2 regions of the Amycolatopsis sp. NPDC003676 genome follow, and region 2 is predicted to be linked to the other one. Evidence: riboswitches for the same ligand, from Rfam matches in the RefSeq annotation. Region 2 holds a riboswitch; the other holds the start of a gene.

Region 1 (9,332 bases), on a different contig from region 2:
CGGGTCGCCGAGCACGGTGTCGACGCCGCCCGCGGAGAACCCCCGGCCGACAATCGCCACGACCGGCCAGGCGAAGAACACCACCAGGAACGCGACCGGCAGCAAGCCGAGCAGCGTGAGCCCGATGGTGCGCGCGGGGATCACGCGCCCATGAGCGAGCGCCATTCCCCGATCCACTTCTCCCGGCCAGCCTGCACCTTGTCCGCGGGCATGGTGGCCGGCGTCTGCGGCTGCGGCGCCGCGGTGGCCCAGCCCGCGGGCAGTTCGACGCCCTGGCGCGCGGGGTAGACGTACATGTTCGCCGCGACCGTCGTCTGGAACTGCTGCGACAGCAGGAAGTCGACGACCTTCTGGGCCTGCGGGATCTGCTTGCCGTTAGTGAGCACGCCCGCGTACTCGACCTGGCGGAAGCAGGTGTCGAGCAGCGCCTTGGTGCGCGGCTTGCCGTCCTCGCCGACCTCGGCGGCGGGCGACGAGGCGTAGGACACGACGATCGGCCGCGGGCCCTTGCCCGACGAGCCGGAGAAGTCCTTGGTGTAGGCCTCCTCCCAGCCGCTGACGGTCTTGAGGCCGTTGTCCTTCAGCTTCTGCCAGTAGCCCTGCCAGCCGCTCTCGCCGTACTTCGCGACCGTGCCGAGCAGGAAGGCCAGCCCCGGCGACGCGGTGGCCGGGCTTTCGGCGACGGTCAGGTCCTTGTACTTGGGGTCGGCGAGGTCGTCGTAGGTCTTCGGCTCCGGGAGGCCCTTGCTCGCGAAGTAGGCCGGGTCGATGTTGACGCAGACGTCGCCGAGGTCGACCGCCGCCAGCCGGTGCTGCGGGTCGACGGAGTAGCGCTGCGGGCCGCGGTCGGCCTCCGGGCTGGTGTAGGGCTGGAAGACGCCCTCGCTGAGCGCGCGCGAGGCGAAGGTGTTGTCGACGCCGTACGCGACGTCGCCGATTGGGCTGCCCTTGGTGAGCACGAGCTTGTTCGTGAGCGCGCCGGCGTCGCCGGACTTCAGGATCTTGAGCTTGATCCCGGACTGGCGCTGGAAGGCGTCGAGCACGTCCTGCGGGGCGGCGAACGAATCGTGCGTGACCAGCGTGACGGTCGGCGTCTTCTGGTCCGGGTTCGCGGACGACCCGCCGGAGTCGCCGCCGGAGAGCGAGCAGGCGCTGGCGAGCACCGAGACTCCTGCGAGACAGGCCACCGTGCGGACGGTCCGCGACATCATTCTTCCCCTCCTGCACTGCGCCGGATGAGGGAGAGCGATACGGCCTCCCTACGCCGGCATGATCCGGATCCAGGTGCGAACGGTCGCGGGTGCGAGGCCCGCCTCTCAGCCCGGCGTACCGGACTCCCGTGGCAATGCCGCAGCGTAGCCGACACCATGGAGTGATGACTCAGCTATTGAACGACTCGGCAGTGGACCAGGCCCTCGGCACCGTCCCGGAGTGGCGGCGCGAGGACGACAGCATCGTGCGGACGGCCGAACTCGCGTCCTTCCCGGCGGCGATCGAGGCGGTGGACCGGGTGGCCGTGCTCGCCGAGGCGGCCGACCACCATCCCGACATCGACATCCGCTGGCGCACGCTGACCTTCCGTCTCAGCACCCATTCCGAAGGCGGGTTGACCGATCGCGACTTCGCACTGGCCAGGCAGATCGACGAGGTGCTGGCAGCCCGCTGACCAGGTGTGACGTCCGCAACCCTGGCATAACAACCGGCCCCCTCGCGCGTCTCCCGGACAGACGCGACGGAAGGAGCCGGGATGGTCCAGGCACTCGTGGTAGGGATGGGTTCGTTCGGCCTGATGGTGGCCGCCGCGGGCGGGGTGCTGTGGCACACCGCGCGCAATCGGCGTGACCTTGATCACAAGCGGTAACAGTGAGCTAGATCAAGGCGCTATCCCAGCGGTAATCATCGGCACTCGCCCCGCTAGGACCCGCCATGAACAGCACATCCGCCCAGCTCACCGCCGCACAGCGCACGTGGGTCGCGGTGTTCTCGACCGCCGTCGTCCTGCTGTCGATGATCGTGCTCGGCCTGCTCGGCTGAGCGTTACGGCAGCGGGAACATCCGGATGAACCAGAACATGGCGAACCCGATGAGCCCGAGCACGACCGACGCGCAGCCGATCATCCGCATCCCGGTCGGCCCCTCGGGGACCGATTCGGCAGGGTCCTCCGGGTTCACCGCCACCTGAAGCGTCGCCCTCGCCCCCGGCGAGCTGTCGCTGACGGTCTCGGAAAGGCCCTGATAGACGCGCCCGTCAGGGCCGCGGTACTCGTACCGCGGGTAGTAGAGCGCCGCGTCGCTGTCGTCGGCCCCGCGCCGCTTCCTCTCGTACCCGGTCACCACCGCCTGGGCCCTCGGCCACGTCGCCAACGCCACCTTGCGCCGCCGGGCTTTCCTCGCCTGCACCACGACGCTGACCACGAGGGCGATCATGAGCGCGCCCCAGATGGCATAAAGAACGATCCGCACCGGGGCATCTTGGCCGGGCGAGCGGCGCGAGAGGGACGTTTCGCCGAAAATGCCCCGCGTGGGTCAGGTCACCGCGTCCCCGGGCGGCAAGGCCGGGACTCTCCGGTGCCACTGCGCGTGCTCGACCCAGCCCGGCGGCAGCCACTGCCCGGTGACGAGCTGCGGATGCCGGGGATGCACGGCGTTCGCCCACATCACGAAGAGCAGTTCGGCCCACTCCGACTGGAACAACCAGGACACCGGGCCGTTCTTGCTGTTTCCCGTCACGTGCACGACCGCCGGGGCCACCATCGCCGCGCCGGTGATCGCTTCCCAATGCCACGAGAGCACCCGCGGCGTGTAGAGGTGAAAGCCGTGCGCGCTCAGATACAGCCCGCCCTGCTCGATCGGCACCCAACGCGGAACCGCCGCCGCGGCCGCCTGCTGCCGGGCCCGGGACCGGGCGATCGCCCCGCCCACCAGCGAACCGGCCACGAGCCCAACCCCCAGCGCCCCCGTCCCGGCCACGAACGGCGTCGAGACGCTCCAGCTCCCGTCCCCGAGCGCCCGGAAATCCGAAACGACGACCGACCCGGTGGCCAAGAACCGTTCGCCGGGCACGTTCCGTCCGGGAAACGGCGCGAGCACTTCCTCGACCTGGCTGAGCTCGGCGTCGTCCGCCATCAAGCCCGCCAGGTAGCAGGTGTAGCTCAGCACGTCGTCGCGATAGGTCCAGGGCGGCGCCATCGGGGACGGCTGTTTTTTCGCCATTCAAACCCCCTCGCTGAATGAGGAGGCGATCGTAGCGAAGTGTTCAGCCGGGGGAATGTGCTGTCGCGTGGAATATTCCGCCGTTTCCGCTAACCGATCCGGAACCGCTCCCGGTATTCGTGGGGCGTCGCATTCAGCGTCCTTCGAAAAGACCGAGTCAACGTCGAAACAGTGCCGAATCCGCAGTTTTTGGCAATCCGCGACAATGTTTCGTCAGTCGTCTCCAGCCGATGCCGCGCCGCCTCGACCCGCGCGTGCTCGACGTAGGCGGCGGGCGTCATCCCCAGCTCCGCCTTGAAAACCCGCGTGATCTGCCGATCCGTCACATGGGCATGCGCGGCCAGATCGGCGACGGTCAACGGATCCGCCAGATGCGCGGCGATGTGCTGCCGCAACTCATCCACCCGCCGAGTCGCGGACGCGGGTTCCAGCGACACGCTGAACTGACTCTGCCCGCCCGGCCGCCGCAAGAACATCACCAGCTGACGAGCCACCCTCGACGCCAATTCCGGACCGAAATCATCGGCCACCAACGCCAGCGCGAGATCAAGGCAAGCACTCAGCCCAGCCCCGGTCCACACACTGCCGTCGCGAATAAAGATCGGATCCGCGTCGACAGTCACCTCCGGATGCTCCGCGGCGAGCTGCCGAGCCGTCGACCAGTGCGTGGTGGCGCGCTTGCCGTCGAGCAGCCCCGCCGCCGCGAGGATGTGCGCACCGACGCAGACGGACGCCACCCGCCGCGTCTGCCCAGCCAGCCGACGCACCTCCTCCACCACCGCCGAGTCGCAGCGCGCGACGATCTCCCCGTTCTCCCCCGCCGTCACCGCGCCCGGCACGATCAGCGTGTCGATCGCCTTCCCGGACAACTCCGCGAAAGTCACGTCCGGCAACACCCGCACCCCGGCCGAGGTGGTCACCGGGTCCGTCGTTCCGGCCGCGAGCACCACCCGGTACCCCGTCGGCTGGTCCATTTCCCGCTGCAGCAACGAAAACACCTCAGCGGGCCCGGTCACGTCGAGCAGGTCGATCCGATCGAACAAGACGACGACCAGCAGCCTCTTCATCGCGCTCCTCATGTCGGTTTCTGCGTCTTGCATGTCATTGCCGACATCCGCTGGCGAGTCTAGCGTCGATCGAGCGAACCAGAAACGAGAGGAAAACCCCACCATGGCAAGGAAAACGCTGCGGGAGCTGAACGGTCTCGACCAGACCCCGGCGACGCTGGCCGACGCGACGCTGATCATGGTCGACTACCAGAACACCTACACCCGCGGCGTAATGGAACTGGACGGCTGGCGCCCGGCGTTGACCGCGGCTCAAGGTTTGCTGGCCAAGGCCCGAGCCGCCGGAACAACGGTGATCCACGTAATCAACGACGGCGGCGAGGGCACGCCGTACGACATCCGCGCCGAGATCGGCAGCATCCACCCGGACGTCGCCCCGATCGAGGGCGAGGCTGTCGTCGTCAAGGGCGCGCCGAATTCCTTCGTGAACACTGACCTGGGCGCGCGGGTTGACGAAGCCGGGCACAAGAACGTGGTGATCGCCGGGTTCATGACCAACATGTGCGTCACGTTCACCACCGAGGGGGCATTTTTGCGCGGCAACCACCCAACCGTCGTCGCCGATGCCTGCGCTACCCGGCCGCTGCTGGCTCCCGCTGGGGAGGTTAGCGCTGAGCAGCTGCATAACAGCGCTTTGGCGACCATCGGGGATCTTTACGGCGTGGTCGTTCCCAGGGTGGCCGAACTGAACTGACTTTCGGGCCTCGGCAGGTCCGCCGTCCCGCCGAGGCTCAAAAGTCGATGAACCCCGCGACGACCTCGCGCACAATCCCGTCGGCTCCCGGGGTGCCGTAAAAGTAGACCGACCCGTATCCCCAGAGGTACTCGTCGATGACGTCCTCGAGTTCCCCGTCGACCGGCCAGCCCTCTTCGTTGACCTGAAACAGAAACTGATGCCCGTCGGCCCGCACAGCGTCGGCGTAGCTGGGTTCGTCCTGGATCAGGACCGGCTCGTCCGCGATCCGGACCAACGCGATCGAGCCTTCCTCGTCCGGCATCTCGACGAGCGCCGCCGAACGAAGCCCCGGCCACCCCAGGTCGATTCGCTCGCCGCGGGGTGCGGGCGCGTGCACCAGGGCGCGCATCGCCATGTCCGGGTATTCGAGGTCGCTGTCGCCGATGCTGAATCCGTTGCGCAGCAGGACCGAAATCTCGCTGTCGGACGCTGTGGGGATGGTCAGCAAATAGCGGTGTGTCTCGAGAAGCGGATGCGCCTCAATCGCAACCGGCGGCGCGCCACCGAGACGTCCCCCGTCCTCGCGATCCGGCAGGGACGGGGTGAAGAGCACTGGCATAAGCGGATCATACGAACTAGGACCGACAAATCGGCTTACCGCGGCGTTCCGGCCGGATCTTCACCGTGGTCCAGCTTCCCCGGCGATCCGTCACCGGGGAAGCCCTGCCGCGAGGTCAGACGTTGAAGCGGAACTCCACGACGTCGCCGTCCGCCATCACGTAGTCCTTGCCTTCCATGCGGACCTTGCCCGCCGAGCGCGCGGCCGCCATCGAGCCCGCCTCGACGAGGTCCGCGAAGGACACGATCTCCGCCTTGATGAAGCCGCGTTCGAAGTCCGTGTGGATGACGCCGGCGGCCTGCGGGGCGGTCGCGCCCTGCGGGATCGTCCAGGCGCGGGATTCCTTCGGGCCTGCCGTGAGGTAGGTCTGCAGACCGAGCGTGTGGAAACCGGCGCGGGCCAGGGCGTTCAGGCCCGGCTCCAGCTGGCCGACGGACTCCAGCAGCTCGCGCACGGACTCCTCGTCGTCCAGCTCCAGCAGTTCGGCTTCAACCTTCGCGTCGAGGAACACCGCGTCCGCCGGGGCGACGAGCTTCGTCAGCTCCTCGCGGCGCGCCTCGTCGGTGAGCACAGCTTCGTCGGCGTTGAAGACGTACAGGAACGGCTTCGTGGTGAGCAGGCTCAGCTCGCGCAGCGCCTCGCCGTCGATGTCCTTCTGCGCTTGGAACAGCGTGCGCCCGGAGTCGAGGATCTCCTTGGCCTTCTGGGCGTTTTCGAGCGCCGGCCGCGCTTCCTTCTTGGTGCGCGCCTCTTTCTCCAGCCTCGGCAGCGCCTTTTCGAGCGTCTGCAGGTCGGCGAGGATCAGCTCGGTGTTGATCGTCTCGATGTCGGACATCGGGTCGATCCGGCCGTCGACGTGCACCACGTCCGGGTCGTCGAACACGCGGATGACCTGGCAGATCGCGTTGGCCTCGCGGATGTTCGCGAGGAACTTGTTGCCGAGCCCCGCGCCCTCGGACGCGCCCTTCACGATGCCCGCGATGTCCACAAAGGACACCACGGCGGGCACGGTCTTCTCCGACGAGAAGATCTCGGCCAGCTGGTCCAGCCGCGGGTCCGGCAGCGGCACGACGCCGACGTTGGGCTCGATCGTGGCGAACGGGTAGTTCGCGGCGAGCACGTCGTTGCGCGTCAGCGCGTTGAACAGGGTGGACTTGCCGACGTTGGGCAGGCCGACGATACCGAGGGTGAGACTCACGGCCATGAAGTCTACGTGCTGGGCGGAGACCCCCGCCGACCCGGTGAGCGCGGCCGCAACGTCGTGTCGGTTTTCCGCCAGTCAGGGCTCTCACCTGCTGGCATCATCGAAGGCATGGCTACCTCGACCATCCCGATCTGGCGCGACACCGAGCGCTGCTACCGCGCGGTGACCGCCCGCGACCAGCGGTTCGATGGCCAGTTCATCATGGCGGTGCGCACCACGGGCATCTACTGCCGTCCGTCCTGCCCGGCGCTCACGCCGAAGGCGCAGAACGTCCGCTTCTACCCCACGTCGGCAGCCGCGCAGGCCGGTGGTTTCCGTGCGTGCCGCCGTTGCCTCCCGGACGCAGTCCCAGGTTCGCCGGATTGGAACGTGCGCGCCGACCTGGCCGCCCGCGCGATGCGATTGATCTCGGACGGCCTGGTCGAACGCGAGGGCGTGCCCGGGTTGGCCCGTCAGCTCGGCTACTCGGAACGCCAGCTCGGCCGAGTGTTGACGGCTGAGCTGGGCGCAGGCCCGATCCGCCTGGCCCGAGCACACCGTGCCCACTCGGCACGGTTGCTGATCGAGATGTCGCAGCTGCCGCTCACCGACGTCGCGTTCGCGGCCGGGTTCTCCAGCATCCGGCAGTTCAACGAAACGATCCGTGAAGTGTTCGCGACAACGCCGTCTCAGCTCCGAGCAGCCTCGCTTCGCCGCGGAAACCGCAACGAACCCAGCGGCGCGACGCGGCTCAGCCTTCGCCTGCCGTTCCGCGCCCCGTTCGACGCGGCGGGCGTGCTGAACTACCACGCTTCACGGGCGTTGCCAGGCATCGAAGCCGTCTCGGACGACGGCTACGGCCGCACCTTGCGCCTGCCACACGGCCCGGCGTCGGTGTGGGTCAGCCCGCGCGCCGGCTACGTGCAGTGCGACCTGGCGCTCTCGGACCTCCGCGACCTGAGCAGCGCCGTCAGCCGAGTACGGCGGCTGTTGGACCTGGATGCAGACCCGGAAGCCGTCACCCGTGTGCTGTCCGCCGACGAGGCCCTGGCCCCGTTGGTCGCAGCTACCCCGGGCATCCGTGTGCCAGGCGCCGTCGACGGTCCGGAGGTCCTGCTCCGCGCCCTGCTCGGCGACGACGTGGCCGACGTTGTCCGGCTTGGCGAGCCAGTCCCACCCGCCGACCCGCCCATGGACACCTTGACGACCCTCTTCCCGACCCCGTCCGCCATCGCCGCGGCTGACGTGAAACCGCTGGTCAAGCAGGTCGCCGCCGCGATCGTCGCCGGTGACCTGGACCTCCACGTAGGCCGCGACGCCGACGAACTGCGCACCGAAATGCTCACGGCCGGCGTCGATCCCGCCACCGCCGATTACGTCGTGATGCGTCTGCTGGGCGCTCCCGACGTCCTGTTGACCGCTGATCCAGCCGTCCGCCGCAGCGCGGCCGAGCTGGGCATCGACCTGACGACGTCCGCACGCGGCTGGCAGCCGTGGAGTTCGTACGCCAGCCGGTATCTCAGTTCCCGAACCGCTTGAGGAGACTTTTCTCGTGCACACCGCCTTCTGGTCCACTTTGGACACCAAGATCGGCCCGTTCACCGCAGTGGTGGCAGGCGACGGAGCCGTACTGGCCTCCGGCTGGACCGGCGACGTCGCCGAACTGACGCCGCTCATCTCGCCGTCCCTGGCCCCGACGACCCTGACCGAACGCCGCGACCTCGGCCCCGTGACGACCGCGATCCGCCGCTACCACGGCGGTGATGTCGACGCCGTCGCCGACATCGAGGTACGGCAGCGCTCAGGCCCGTTCCGCGAGCACGCGTGGGAGATGCTGCGCAAAGTCCCGGCAGGCAGCCCGGTGAGCTACGCGGAGTACGCCACCCTCTCGGGCAACCCCTCCGCAGTCCGCGCGGCAGCAACCGCCTGCGCCCGCAACGCAGCCGCCCTGTTCGTGCCTTGCCACCGGGTGGTGCGGACCGGCGGAGCGATCGGCAACTTCCGCTGGGGCGTGGACGCCAAGCGGTGGCTTCTGCACCACGAAGAGTCCGCCTGACAGCTCGGCTGAGTTGGCGGGTTGGCTGCGCGGGTTGGCCGGACGCAACCGGGTTGGCCCGTCTGAGCCGGGCCGGGCCGAGCCGAGCCGAGCCAGGCCAAGCCGGGCCGGGCCGGGCCAGGCCAAGCCGGGCCAGACCGAGCCGAGCCGAGCCGGGCTGAGCCAGGCCGGGCTGAGCCGGGCCAGGCCGGGGTAGCCGCGTGACGGCTGCTCCGGCGCCGCCAACAATGGTCGGCCCGCCGCCGCAGCGGCCAGCTCCAGCGACGCACTTACCCGCACCGGCTGGCCGCAGCTCGCCACGAGTCGACACGCCGCCTCGCAACCATCCCGCCGCGTCCACCGCTGCCGGGCTCCACCCCACGGTCCACGTCGGTCTTCTGCGCCCTGCCAGCCCAACGCCTCGCCCGCTTCAGGTCAAGGCCTCCGGCAGCGACTCGGCCGTCGCTCTGGGCTTCATCAAGCCATCTGCAGCTCCACTCTCGAGCCGGTGCGGGACTTCCGCACTCGCAGCCGCGTGG
Region 2 (9,332 bases):
CCACAGCACCCCGCCCGCGGCGGCCACCATCAGGCCGATCGAACCCATCCCTACTCAGGGTTCCCCTCACGTACTTTCGCCGGAGCGGAGCCACGCAGCCCGTGGGGTGCTAGGCGAGCAGTTCGGCCAGCATCGCCGGATCGATGTTGCCGCCCGAGACGATCGCCACCGTGCGACCGCCGGGCAGTTCGTCCGCGTGGTGCAGGTAAGCGGCCGGGGCAGTGGCCCCGCTGGGTTCCGTCACCAGGCGACCTTGTCGGGCCAGCGCACGGACGGTGTCGCGGATTTCGTCCTCAGTCACGGTGATCACGCCGTCCAGGACCTGCTGCAGGTGCGCGAACGTGAGCTCGGACGGCTGCGCGCGCAGGCCGTCCGCGATGGTGCGAGCGCGTTCGGCGATAGGCCAGTCCACGATCTCGCCCGCGGCGAGGCTGGCCGCGGTGTCGGCGGCGAGTTCCGGTTCGACGCCGTAGACCTTCGCGTTCGGGCACTTCGCCTTGATCGCGGTGCCGACGCCGGAGGCGAAACCGCCGCCGCTGACCGGGACCAGCACGGTCTCGACGTCCGGAAGGTCCTCGGCGATCTCCAGCCCGACCGTGCCCTGCCCGGCGATGATGTCCGGGTGGTCGAACGGCGGGATCAGCGTGAGGCCGCGTTCCTCCGCGAGCGCGAGCGCCGCCGATTCCCGTTCCGCGATCGGCACTTCGCGGACTTCCGCACCCCAGCGGAGGGTGGCTTCGACCTTCAGCCGCGGGGTGACGTCCGGCACCACGATCACCGCGGGAATCCCGAATTCGCGCGCGGCGTAGGCGACCGCTTGCGCATGGTTGCCGCTTGAATACGCGACCACGCCGCGTTTCCGTTCGGCGTCGGTGAGTGCGGCGATCGCGTTGTACGCGCCGCGGATCTTGAACGCGCCGATCGGTTGCAGGCTCTCGGGTTTCACCCAGAATTCGCCGGGAACCCAGAGCTGGCGCAGCAGCGGAGTGTGCACCGCGGTGCCCTTTACCCGCCCGGCCGCGGTTTCGATGTCGGAGATCGTCACGAGGTGCATGAGGCGAGTATGTCAGGAAAGTGTGAGCTTTAGTCTATCCATTGTGGACAGTCAACGTGGCGTCCCTCACGCCCGGGCAACGAAGGGAGCAGCTCAGGCGACTTAACCGTTGAAGAAACAGGACACGAACGGGAACGATCAGATCGGAATCATGAGCGAGGAGCAGAAGGAAACCGCGGAGGACAAGAAAAAACTCCGGATGACCTCGGTGCTCGCCGCGGCGCTGGCGGCGGTCACCGCCGCGTTGCTGGGTTCGACGCTGGGGGTCGCCGGAACAGTCATCGGCGCCGGAGTGGCCAGTGTGGTCAGCACGGTCGGCGGCGAGCTGTATCTGCGTTCCCTGCAGCGGACTCGTGATGCCGCGCGGAAGGCGATGGAGACAGCCGGGCGACGCAGCCGGGCCGGGCTTGCTCCGGTGCATGTGCCGCTTGAGAAGGCGAAGCCTGCTGCTCCGGGTGAGGCGCCGACGGTGTATCTCCCGGCTGACCTGGCGAACATGCCTACGGTTCGCTTGTCGCAGCTGAAGCCGACTGAGCCGGAGAAGTCCGACAGTTTGGGCGAGAAGCTGCGGAAGATGCGGTGGCCGTTGATCATCGCGTCGAGCGTCGCTGCGTTCGTTGTCGCGTTGCTTGTTCTGTTCGGCCTGGATTGGACTACTCAGGGGAGTGTGTCCACCGGGTTGATTCCTCGGCAGCCGGATACCAGCCAGCAGCGGGATGATCACCCGGACAACACGCCGAGCACCGCACCGCAGACGCCCCCGCCCGGCGAGTCGAAGCAGAACAACCCGACGTCTACTCCGACCACAACGCCGAGTGCTCCGCCCTCCTCGCAGCAGCCGACGCAGCAGACGCGCCCGCCGTCCACGTCCTCGAACCCGCCCACGAGTTCGCGGGCCCCCGCCACCAGCCAGACGCCGACCGCTCCCGCGGTTCCGTCAAACGGGGCCGAGTAGCTCCCCGCGGCGATTCGTGAGGGGAACCTTGACCGTCAGGGTTCCCCTCACGGCTTACGAAAGCCGCGCCTTCAGCCCCTCCGCGGCAGCCTTCGGGTCCTCCGCCTCGGTAATCGCTCGAACCACCACTATCCGAGACGCCCCGGCCTCCAGCACCTCCGGCAACCGGGCCTCGTCGATCCCGCCGATCGCGAACCAAGGCCGCTCCGTCTCGAGAGCCGCGGTGGACCGGACCAAGCCCAGCCCCGGCGCGAACCGGCCGGGTTTCGTCGGGGTGGGCCAGCACGGGCCGGTGCAGAAGTAGTCCACCCCGGTCTCCGCCGCGGCCGCGGCGGCCTGCTGCTCCGAATGGGTGGAACGGCCGATCACCACGTCGTCGCCCAGGACGCGGCGCGCCAGCGAGACCGGAATGTCGTCCTGCCCCAGGTGCAAGACGTCCGCCCCCACGGCCAACGCCACATCCGCCCGGTCATTCACCGACAGCAACGCCCCGTGCCGCGCACACGCCTCCGCCAACACCTCCAGCGCGGCGATCTCCTGCTTGGCCTCCAGTGGCGCACCCCCGGTTTTGTCCCGCAGCTGCACGATGTCAACGCCACCGGCCAACGCGGCGTCAGCGAACTCGGCAAGGTCTCCACGAGAAGCGCGCGCATCCGTGCACAAGTACAGCCGGGCGTCGGCGAGACGGGTGCGAATTTGGTCTCCGGTCAAGGCAGGCATGGCGGTGACGTTACCCGCGCGCTACGGTGTGGGAGTCCGCACGGGAGCCCGAGGCACGGGCTGAGAGGGAGCTGCCGCTCCGACCGTGGAACCTGATCCGGGTCATGCCGGCGCAGGGAGCGTGATTCCACTGTGAACACCAGCACCACAACCGTCACTGTCGTCGGCGGCGGCGTCATCGGGCTGTCCGCGGCCTGGCGCGCGGCCGCCCAAGGATGGCGCGTCACCGTTGTCGACCCGGATCCCGTGCACGGCGGCGCGTCCTGGCTGGCTGGCGGGATGCTCGCCCCGGTCACCGAGGCGTGGCCGGGCGAGGAAGCCGTGCTCAGCCTGGGGGAAGCGTCGCTGCGACGCTGGCCCAGCTTCGCGCGGGAGCTCGCCGAGGAAGGGACCGATCCCGGGCTGGCCGAGCACGGCACGATCGTCGTCGGGTTCGACAGCGCCGACGCCGGGCACCTCGACATCCTCGCCGGGTACCTGCGTTCGCTCGGCCGCGACGTCGAGACCCTCACCGGGCGCGAGGCGAAGCGGCTCGCGCAAGGCCTCGGCTCGGTGCGCAGCGGCCTGCATGTGCCGGGCGATTTAGCCGTGGACAACCGGAAACTGCTTACAGCGCTGAGCGAAGCGGCTACGAAGCGTGGGGTCGAGTTCCGCCGCGAGCGGCTCGAGAGCCTCTCCGAAGTGTCTGGTCCGGTGATCCTCGCCGCAGGCGCGTGGACCGGTCAGCTGCATCCGTTGCTGGAGCACGCCGTACGCCCGCTGAAGGGCGAGATTCTGCGACTGCGTCCGCGTCGGGGCTGTCTGCCGCCTCCGCCGTACACGGTGCGCGCGATGGTCGAGGGACGGCCGATCTATCTGGTACCGCGAGAAGACGGCGAACTGGTCCTTGGCGCGACACAGTACGAAGCGGGTTTCGACCAAGCCGTCACCGCGCGCGGTGTACGCGAGCTGTTGGAAGGCGCGGAACGTATTCTGCCCGGCATCACGGAGTACGAGCTGGTGGAAGTCGCCGCCGGACTGCGTGCCGCGAGCCGCGACGCTTTGCCGTACATCGGTGAAGTGAGCGAAGGCGTGTACGCGGCGACAGGGCATCACCGCAACGGTTTGCTGATGGCGCCCGCGACGGCGGACGCCGTGGTCGCGTGGCTGGCCGGCGAAGCCCCGCCGCCGGAGGTCGCCGCGGCGACGCCCGCCCGTCTGGTCGAGAAGGAGCGAGTCTGATGGAGATCAAGGTCAACGGCGAGTGGCGGGAATTTCCCGACGACAGCACCGTTTCCGCGGTCCTCGACGCGCTGGGAGCGGAACGCCGGGGTGTGGCCGTCGCGGTCAACGGCGAGGTCGTGCGGCGTGGCGAATGGGAAGAAGCGGTCGTGCCGAAGGGCGCGAACCTCGAAGTGCTGACCGCGGTTCAAGGAGGTTGAGCATGGACGACCTGATCATCGGCGAACACAAGCTGTCGTCGCGATTGATCATCGGCACCGGTGGCGCGGCGAATCTCGAAGTGCTGGAACGCGCGCTGGTCGCGTCGGGCACCCAGCTGACCACCGTGGCGATGCGCCGAGCCGACGCCGAGGGCGGCTCCGGAGTGCTGGAGTTGTTGCGGCGCTTGGACATCGAGCTGCTGCCCAACACCGCGGGCTGCCGGACGGCGGCCGAAGCCGTGCTCACCGCCCAGCTGGCCCGCGAGGCGCTGGAAACGAACCTGATCAAACTCGAGGTGCACGCCGACGACCGGACGCTGCTGCCCGACCCTTTGGAGACCCTCGACGCCGCCGAACGCCTGGTGGCGGACGGATTCACGGTCTTCGCGTACACGAACGACGACCCGGTGCTCGCCCTCCGCCTGGAAGAGGCGGGCTGCGCCGCGGTGATGCCGCTCGGCGCCCCGATCGGCACCGGTTTGGGTATCCGGAACCCGCACAACATCGAACTGATCGTCTCGCGCGCGTCGGTGCCGATCGTGCTGGACGCGGGGATCGGCACCGCTTCGGACGCGACGCTGGCGATGGAACTCGGCTGCTCGGCGGTGCTTTTGTCGACCGCGGTGACCCGGGCGGCGGACCCGGAACGGATGGCACTGGCGATGCGGAGTGCGGTTGAGGCCGGGTATCTGGCGCGGGGTGCTGGGCGGGTTCCGCAGCGGTTTTGGGCGCAGGCGTCCAGTCCCCCTCGTTGAGGTTTTCGAAACGGCGGAAGCACGAGGGGGAACCGTGGGTGATCAGGCGGGAGAATTGCTGTGGTCCTGTGAGCGAAGCTTCCTGCTCTGGACTTATGGCCCGCTGTCGCTGCGGTCCGCGGAGATAATCGGCAGCCTCCGGTATTGGCATTACTCGCACCACGCAAAGCGGCGAAGAGCTTGAGCTTCTTTACTCGACTCAGGTGTCGCGATGGAAGGAGTGGATTGACGGCTAGTCTTTACTGGACCTCGATCACCACCTTCCCGCGCACCCCGCCTCCCTCAAGCGCTCGATGCGCCCCCGCGATATCCGCCAACGGAAACACCCGGTCCACCAACGGTCGCACCAACCCGGCATTGACCCACCGGCTCAAGTCGGCGAGCAGATCCGCCTTCGGATTCCCGCTGAAACCGCGCACCCAGCGGTTCGGGCGCAGCGAGTTCGCCGCGACATAACCGAGCGTGCGGACCGGACGGTCGAGGTCGAACGCGATCGCGACCATCCGTCCGCGCGGGGTCAGCAGTCGCCGGAATGCCTCGAGGTCGCGGCCGACCGTGTCCAGAATGACGTCGAACTTCCCCAGGTCACCAGGATCGCGGTAGTCGAGCGCGGCATCCGCCCCGAGTTCCCTTGCCAGTTCTAGGTTCTTGGCGCTCGTCAGCCCGGTCACGTGCGCGCCCATAGCGCGGCCGAGCTGTGTCGCCACAAAACCGACCCCGCCCGTCGCGCCGCGGATCAGCAGGCGTTCGCCGGGCTTCAGATGGGCTTTGTCGCGCAGCGCGGTAATCGCGGTGACGCCCACCGCGAGCGACGCGGCCTGCGCGGGATCCAGCCCGGCAGGCACGTGGTCCAGCCGATCCGCGGCCATCACGTAGTACTCCGCAGCAGTGCCCATCCGCCGCCCGCCGCCCCAGACGAGGTCGCCGACGGCGAACCGGCTCGTGCCCGGTTCCACCACCTCGCCGACCAGGTCCACGCCGATCCGCTTGGGGAAACGCTTGCCGCTGAACGGAAGCAGCTTTCCGGACCGCATCGCGAGTTCGCCGCCGTTGACCGTCAGCGCGCGCACCCGGACGAGGACTTCGCCAGGGCCGGGCACAGGTGTCGGGACAGTGGTCTCACGCAGGACTTCCGGCGGTCCGTAGCGGTCGTAGGTGATGGCGCGCATCGAAGTGGAAGGCATGTTCCACTTCTAGCACGGAAAGTGGAAAGGGTCTTCCGATTCATGTAAAGTGAGAGGGTGCCGGAAAAACCGACTCGGTTGCGCACCGACGCCGCCCACAATCGCGCGCAGATTCTCGACGTCGCGAAGCGCACCTTCGAGACCGAGGGCCTGGACGTGTCGATGAGCGAGCTGGCGCGCCGCGCGGGCCTCGGCGTGGCCACCGTGTACCGCCATTTCCCGACCAAGGCCGACCTGGTCGCCGAAGCCTTCGCCGAGCCCATGGCCGAATGCGCGGGGATGCTCGACGAGGCGCTCGCCGACCCCGATCCGTGGCGCGGGTTCTGCCGGGTGATCGAGGAAATGTGCGCGATGCAGGCGCGCAACCACGGGTTCTCCGCCGCGATCGTGACCGCGCTGCCGGAGCAGGCGCGGTTCGCGGAGTTGCGGGACCAGGCGATGCAGGGGTTCACCGAGTTGATCCGCCGGGCGCAAGAAGCCGGTGCGCTGCGGGCAGACTTCGCGGTTTCCGACCTGTCGCTGGTCTTGCTGGCGAACGGCGGGCTGCGGTCGGGCGCGGGAGCCGCGGCACCAGCGGCGTCGCTGAGGCTCGCGGGCTACCTGCTGCAGTCGTTCCGCGCGGAGACGGCCGCGCCGCTGCCGCCGCCCGCGGAGCTTCCGCTCGACGTGTCGGTGCTCTAAATGGGCGGCCAAGCTGCACAAATGGCGAGGTAATGGTGATTTCGCCCGCGCTTGACGCGGATTGTGCACGGGTACGCCGTATGGTTGACGGCACCCTTTCCGGCGCACCCAGCGGCGGGCACCAGCGTCAGAAGGAGCCGATCGTGACTCTTTCCTCGGTCCAGGACGTAACGGGCCGGTTGTATCTAGCGGTGGGACGGCTTTCCCGCTCGCTGCGCCAGGCCGGCGCGCCCGGGCCTGGACACGGGTCCATCTCGGCGCTGGCCACGCTCGTGCACTTCGGCGAGCTGCGCCTCGGCGACCTCGCCGCGAAGGAGGGCGTCGCGGCGGCCACGATGTCGCGGATCGTGGCCACGCTGGTGGAGGCCGGTTACGTCACCCGCGAGTCCGACCCGGTCGACCGCCGCGCCTGGCTCGCCCGCGCGACCGAGGAAGGCGAACGCCTCGTCTCTGGCGTGCGCTCCACTCGCGTGCAGGAGCTCAACCGCCGCCTCGACCGGCTCACGCCCGAGGCCCGCGAGTCGATCATCGCCGCGCTGCCCGCGCTGGAGGCCCTGATCTCCGACGAGAGCTAGCGCTCTTCCGGAGCCAGCCGCCAGAACGCCGACACTGGGCCGACTTTGGCGCCCATCGGGTACGAGTGTTCGACGGCCTGCGAGACGAACCACTTGCCGTAGCGCGCCGCTTCGACCACCGGCATGCCCTTGGCCAGCCCGGCGGTCAGCGCGGACGCCATGGTGTCGCCGGCACCGTGCGTGTGTGGGGTCTTCCAGCGCGGACCGGGCAGCTCCACGAACGTCGAACCGTCGAAGAGCAGGTCGACGCACTCCGGGTCGGACTGCAGGTGGCCGCTCTTCACCAGCACGTACTTCGGGCCGAGCTGGTGCAGCACGACGGCCGCGGTGTGCATGCCCTCGCGGTCGGTCACGGTCATGCCGGTGAGCAGCCGCACCTCGTCCAGGTTCGGCGTGAGCACGGTGGCGCGCGGCAGGAGTTCGTCGCGCAGCGCGGCGAGGCCGTTGTCGTCGAACAGCGACTGGCCGGTCATCGCCGCGGCCACCGGGTCGACCACGAACGGAATCGCGCCGTCGCGTCCGATCCCGGCCTTGTCGCAGGCCGCCGCGACCGCGTGGATGATCTCCGCGGACGCGAGCATGCCGGTCTTCGCCGCGCCGACGCCCATGTCCGCCGCGACCGCCTCGATCTGCCCGGCCACGATGTGCGGCGGCAGATCGGCGCGGTCGTGCACGCCGAGCGTGTTCTGGACGGTGACCGCGGTGACCGCGACCAGGCCGTGCACCCCGCAGGTGAGGAAGGTCCGCAGGTCCGCCTGCAGCCCGGCGGCCCCGCCGGAATCGGATCCGGCGATGGTGAGCGCGGAGGGCGGGCTCGGGTTCTCAGTCATGTGCGCGTTCCGACTTCTGGTCTGGTCCATTGAGGCAACTGTGCTTCATTCACAGTCCACCACGATGGCACAGTAAGTGTTCGTGCTGGTCCCCGTGACGAAGGAGACATCAGTGAAGCTCGCCGCGGCCGGTCTCCTGCTCCTGTCCACGCTGGCGGTACCGGGGGTCGCCAGCGCGGACAGCCCCCAGCTCTCGCACGTGACCACCGTCGGCGTGCACAACACCTACGATCCCGCCGCGTACCCGTACCTCGCGCAGGCGCTGGACAACGGCTCGTCCCTGCTCGAACTCGACGTCTGGCCGGATTTCTTCACCCACGAGTGGAAGGTCAGCCACTCCAATCCGCTGGGCAACAGCAACAATTGCGTTGACGCGCGTTCGGCGGCCGACCTGTACTCCGGCGGGACGAACAAGGACCTCGAATCGTGCCTGGACGACATCCGGATCTGGCTCGGCGCACATCCTGGCCGCCCGCCGCTCACGCTGAAGATCGAAATGAAGACCGGTTTCTCGGCGAATACCGGCCTCGGCCCGGCCCAGCTGGACACCGCCTTCCGAGACCACCTCGGCGATGCCGTGTTCAAGCCCGCCGATTTGCTCGGCAGCCACGCGACGCTCGATGAAGCGTCCAAAGCGGACAATTGGCCGACACTGGACGCGTTGCGGGGCAAGGTGCTCACCGAGATCATCCCCGGCACAGTCGAAGAGGGAAATCCGACCGACACGCTGCACACGGATGTCGAGTACGCCGGTTACCTGCTGGACCAGAAGGCTGCTGGAAAGCTGAATTCAGTGCAGATCTTCCCGACCGTGCACGGTGCCGCGGGCGGCGACCCGCGCGACAAATACTCCGCGGAGCAGAAACCGTGGTTTGTCGTGTTCGACGGGGACGCGAGCGAATGGCTCGCCAAGGCTGGCATGTCTTGGTACGACGAAAACCACTACTACGTGGTGATGACGGACGGACAGAACGTCGCGCCCGCTATCGACGACCACAACCCGACCGTCGACCAGGCGACTCAGCGCGTGGCTGAACTGGCCAAGCAGCACGCTTCCGTGGTGACGTCCGATTGGACCGGCCTCACGACCGTGCTGCCGACGGTGGATTCGCGCGGCTAAAACCGCGGCGGCGGTTTCAGCACTGACATCCGATATT

What was found. A riboswitch is a leader RNA that binds a small molecule or an ion and turns the genes downstream of it on or off. The one in region 2 is predicted to bind thiamine pyrophosphate.
Region 1: it holds a riboswitch for thiamine pyrophosphate, as region 2 does, so the genes downstream of both, ACWDNU_RS31945 (thiamine ABC transporter substrate-binding protein) here and thiO (glycine oxidase ThiO) in region 2, are expected to answer to the same signal.

The regions. Positions count from the first base shown of each region.
Region 1 is NZ_JBSFNS010000076.1:2,653-11,984, forward strand. It holds gene ACWDNU_RS31940 (ABC transporter permease) at 1-165, opposite strand, end outside; gene ACWDNU_RS31945 (thiamine ABC transporter substrate-binding protein) at 141-1,208, opposite strand; TPP riboswitch at 1,240-1,351, opposite strand; gene ACWDNU_RS31950 (4a-hydroxytetrahydrobiopterin dehydratase) at 1,376-1,666, shown strand; gene ACWDNU_RS31955 (DUF3592 domain-containing protein) at 2,038-2,463, opposite strand; gene ACWDNU_RS31960 (hypothetical protein) at 2,527-3,213, opposite strand; gene ACWDNU_RS31965 (GlxA family transcriptional regulator) at 3,303-4,280, opposite strand; gene ACWDNU_RS31970 (cysteine hydrolase family protein) at 4,384-4,974, shown strand; gene ACWDNU_RS31975 (hypothetical protein) at 5,012-5,575, opposite strand; gene ychF (redox-regulated ATPase YchF) at 5,691-6,773, opposite strand; gene ACWDNU_RS31985 (DNA-3-methyladenine glycosylase 2 family protein) at 6,888-8,297, shown strand; gene ACWDNU_RS31990 (methylated-DNA--[protein]-cysteine S-methyltransferase) at 8,311-8,814, shown strand; gene ACWDNU_RS31995 (AAA family ATPase) at 9,271-9,332, opposite strand, start outside.
Region 2 is NZ_JBSFNS010000151.1:6,579-15,910, reverse strand. It holds gene ACWDNU_RS41525 (threonine ammonia-lyase) at 110-1,054, opposite strand; gene ACWDNU_RS41520 (hypothetical protein) at 1,206-2,009, shown strand; gene thiE (thiamine phosphate synthase) at 2,064-2,729, opposite strand; TPP riboswitch at 2,760-2,865, shown strand; gene thiO (glycine oxidase ThiO) at 2,862-3,950, shown strand; gene thiS (sulfur carrier protein ThiS) at 3,950-4,150, shown strand; gene thiG (thiazole synthase) at 4,153-4,905, shown strand; gene ACWDNU_RS41495 (NAD(P)-dependent alcohol dehydrogenase) at 5,145-6,089, opposite strand; gene ACWDNU_RS41490 (TetR/AcrR family transcriptional regulator) at 6,147-6,770, shown strand; gene ACWDNU_RS41485 (MarR family winged helix-turn-helix transcriptional regulator) at 6,914-7,345, shown strand; gene thiD (bifunctional hydroxymethylpyrimidine kinase/phosphomethylpyrimidine kinase) at 7,342-8,175, opposite strand; gene ACWDNU_RS41475 (phosphatidylinositol-specific phospholipase C domain-containing protein) at 8,288-9,295, shown strand; gene ACWDNU_RS41470 (hypothetical protein) at 9,292-9,332, opposite strand, start outside.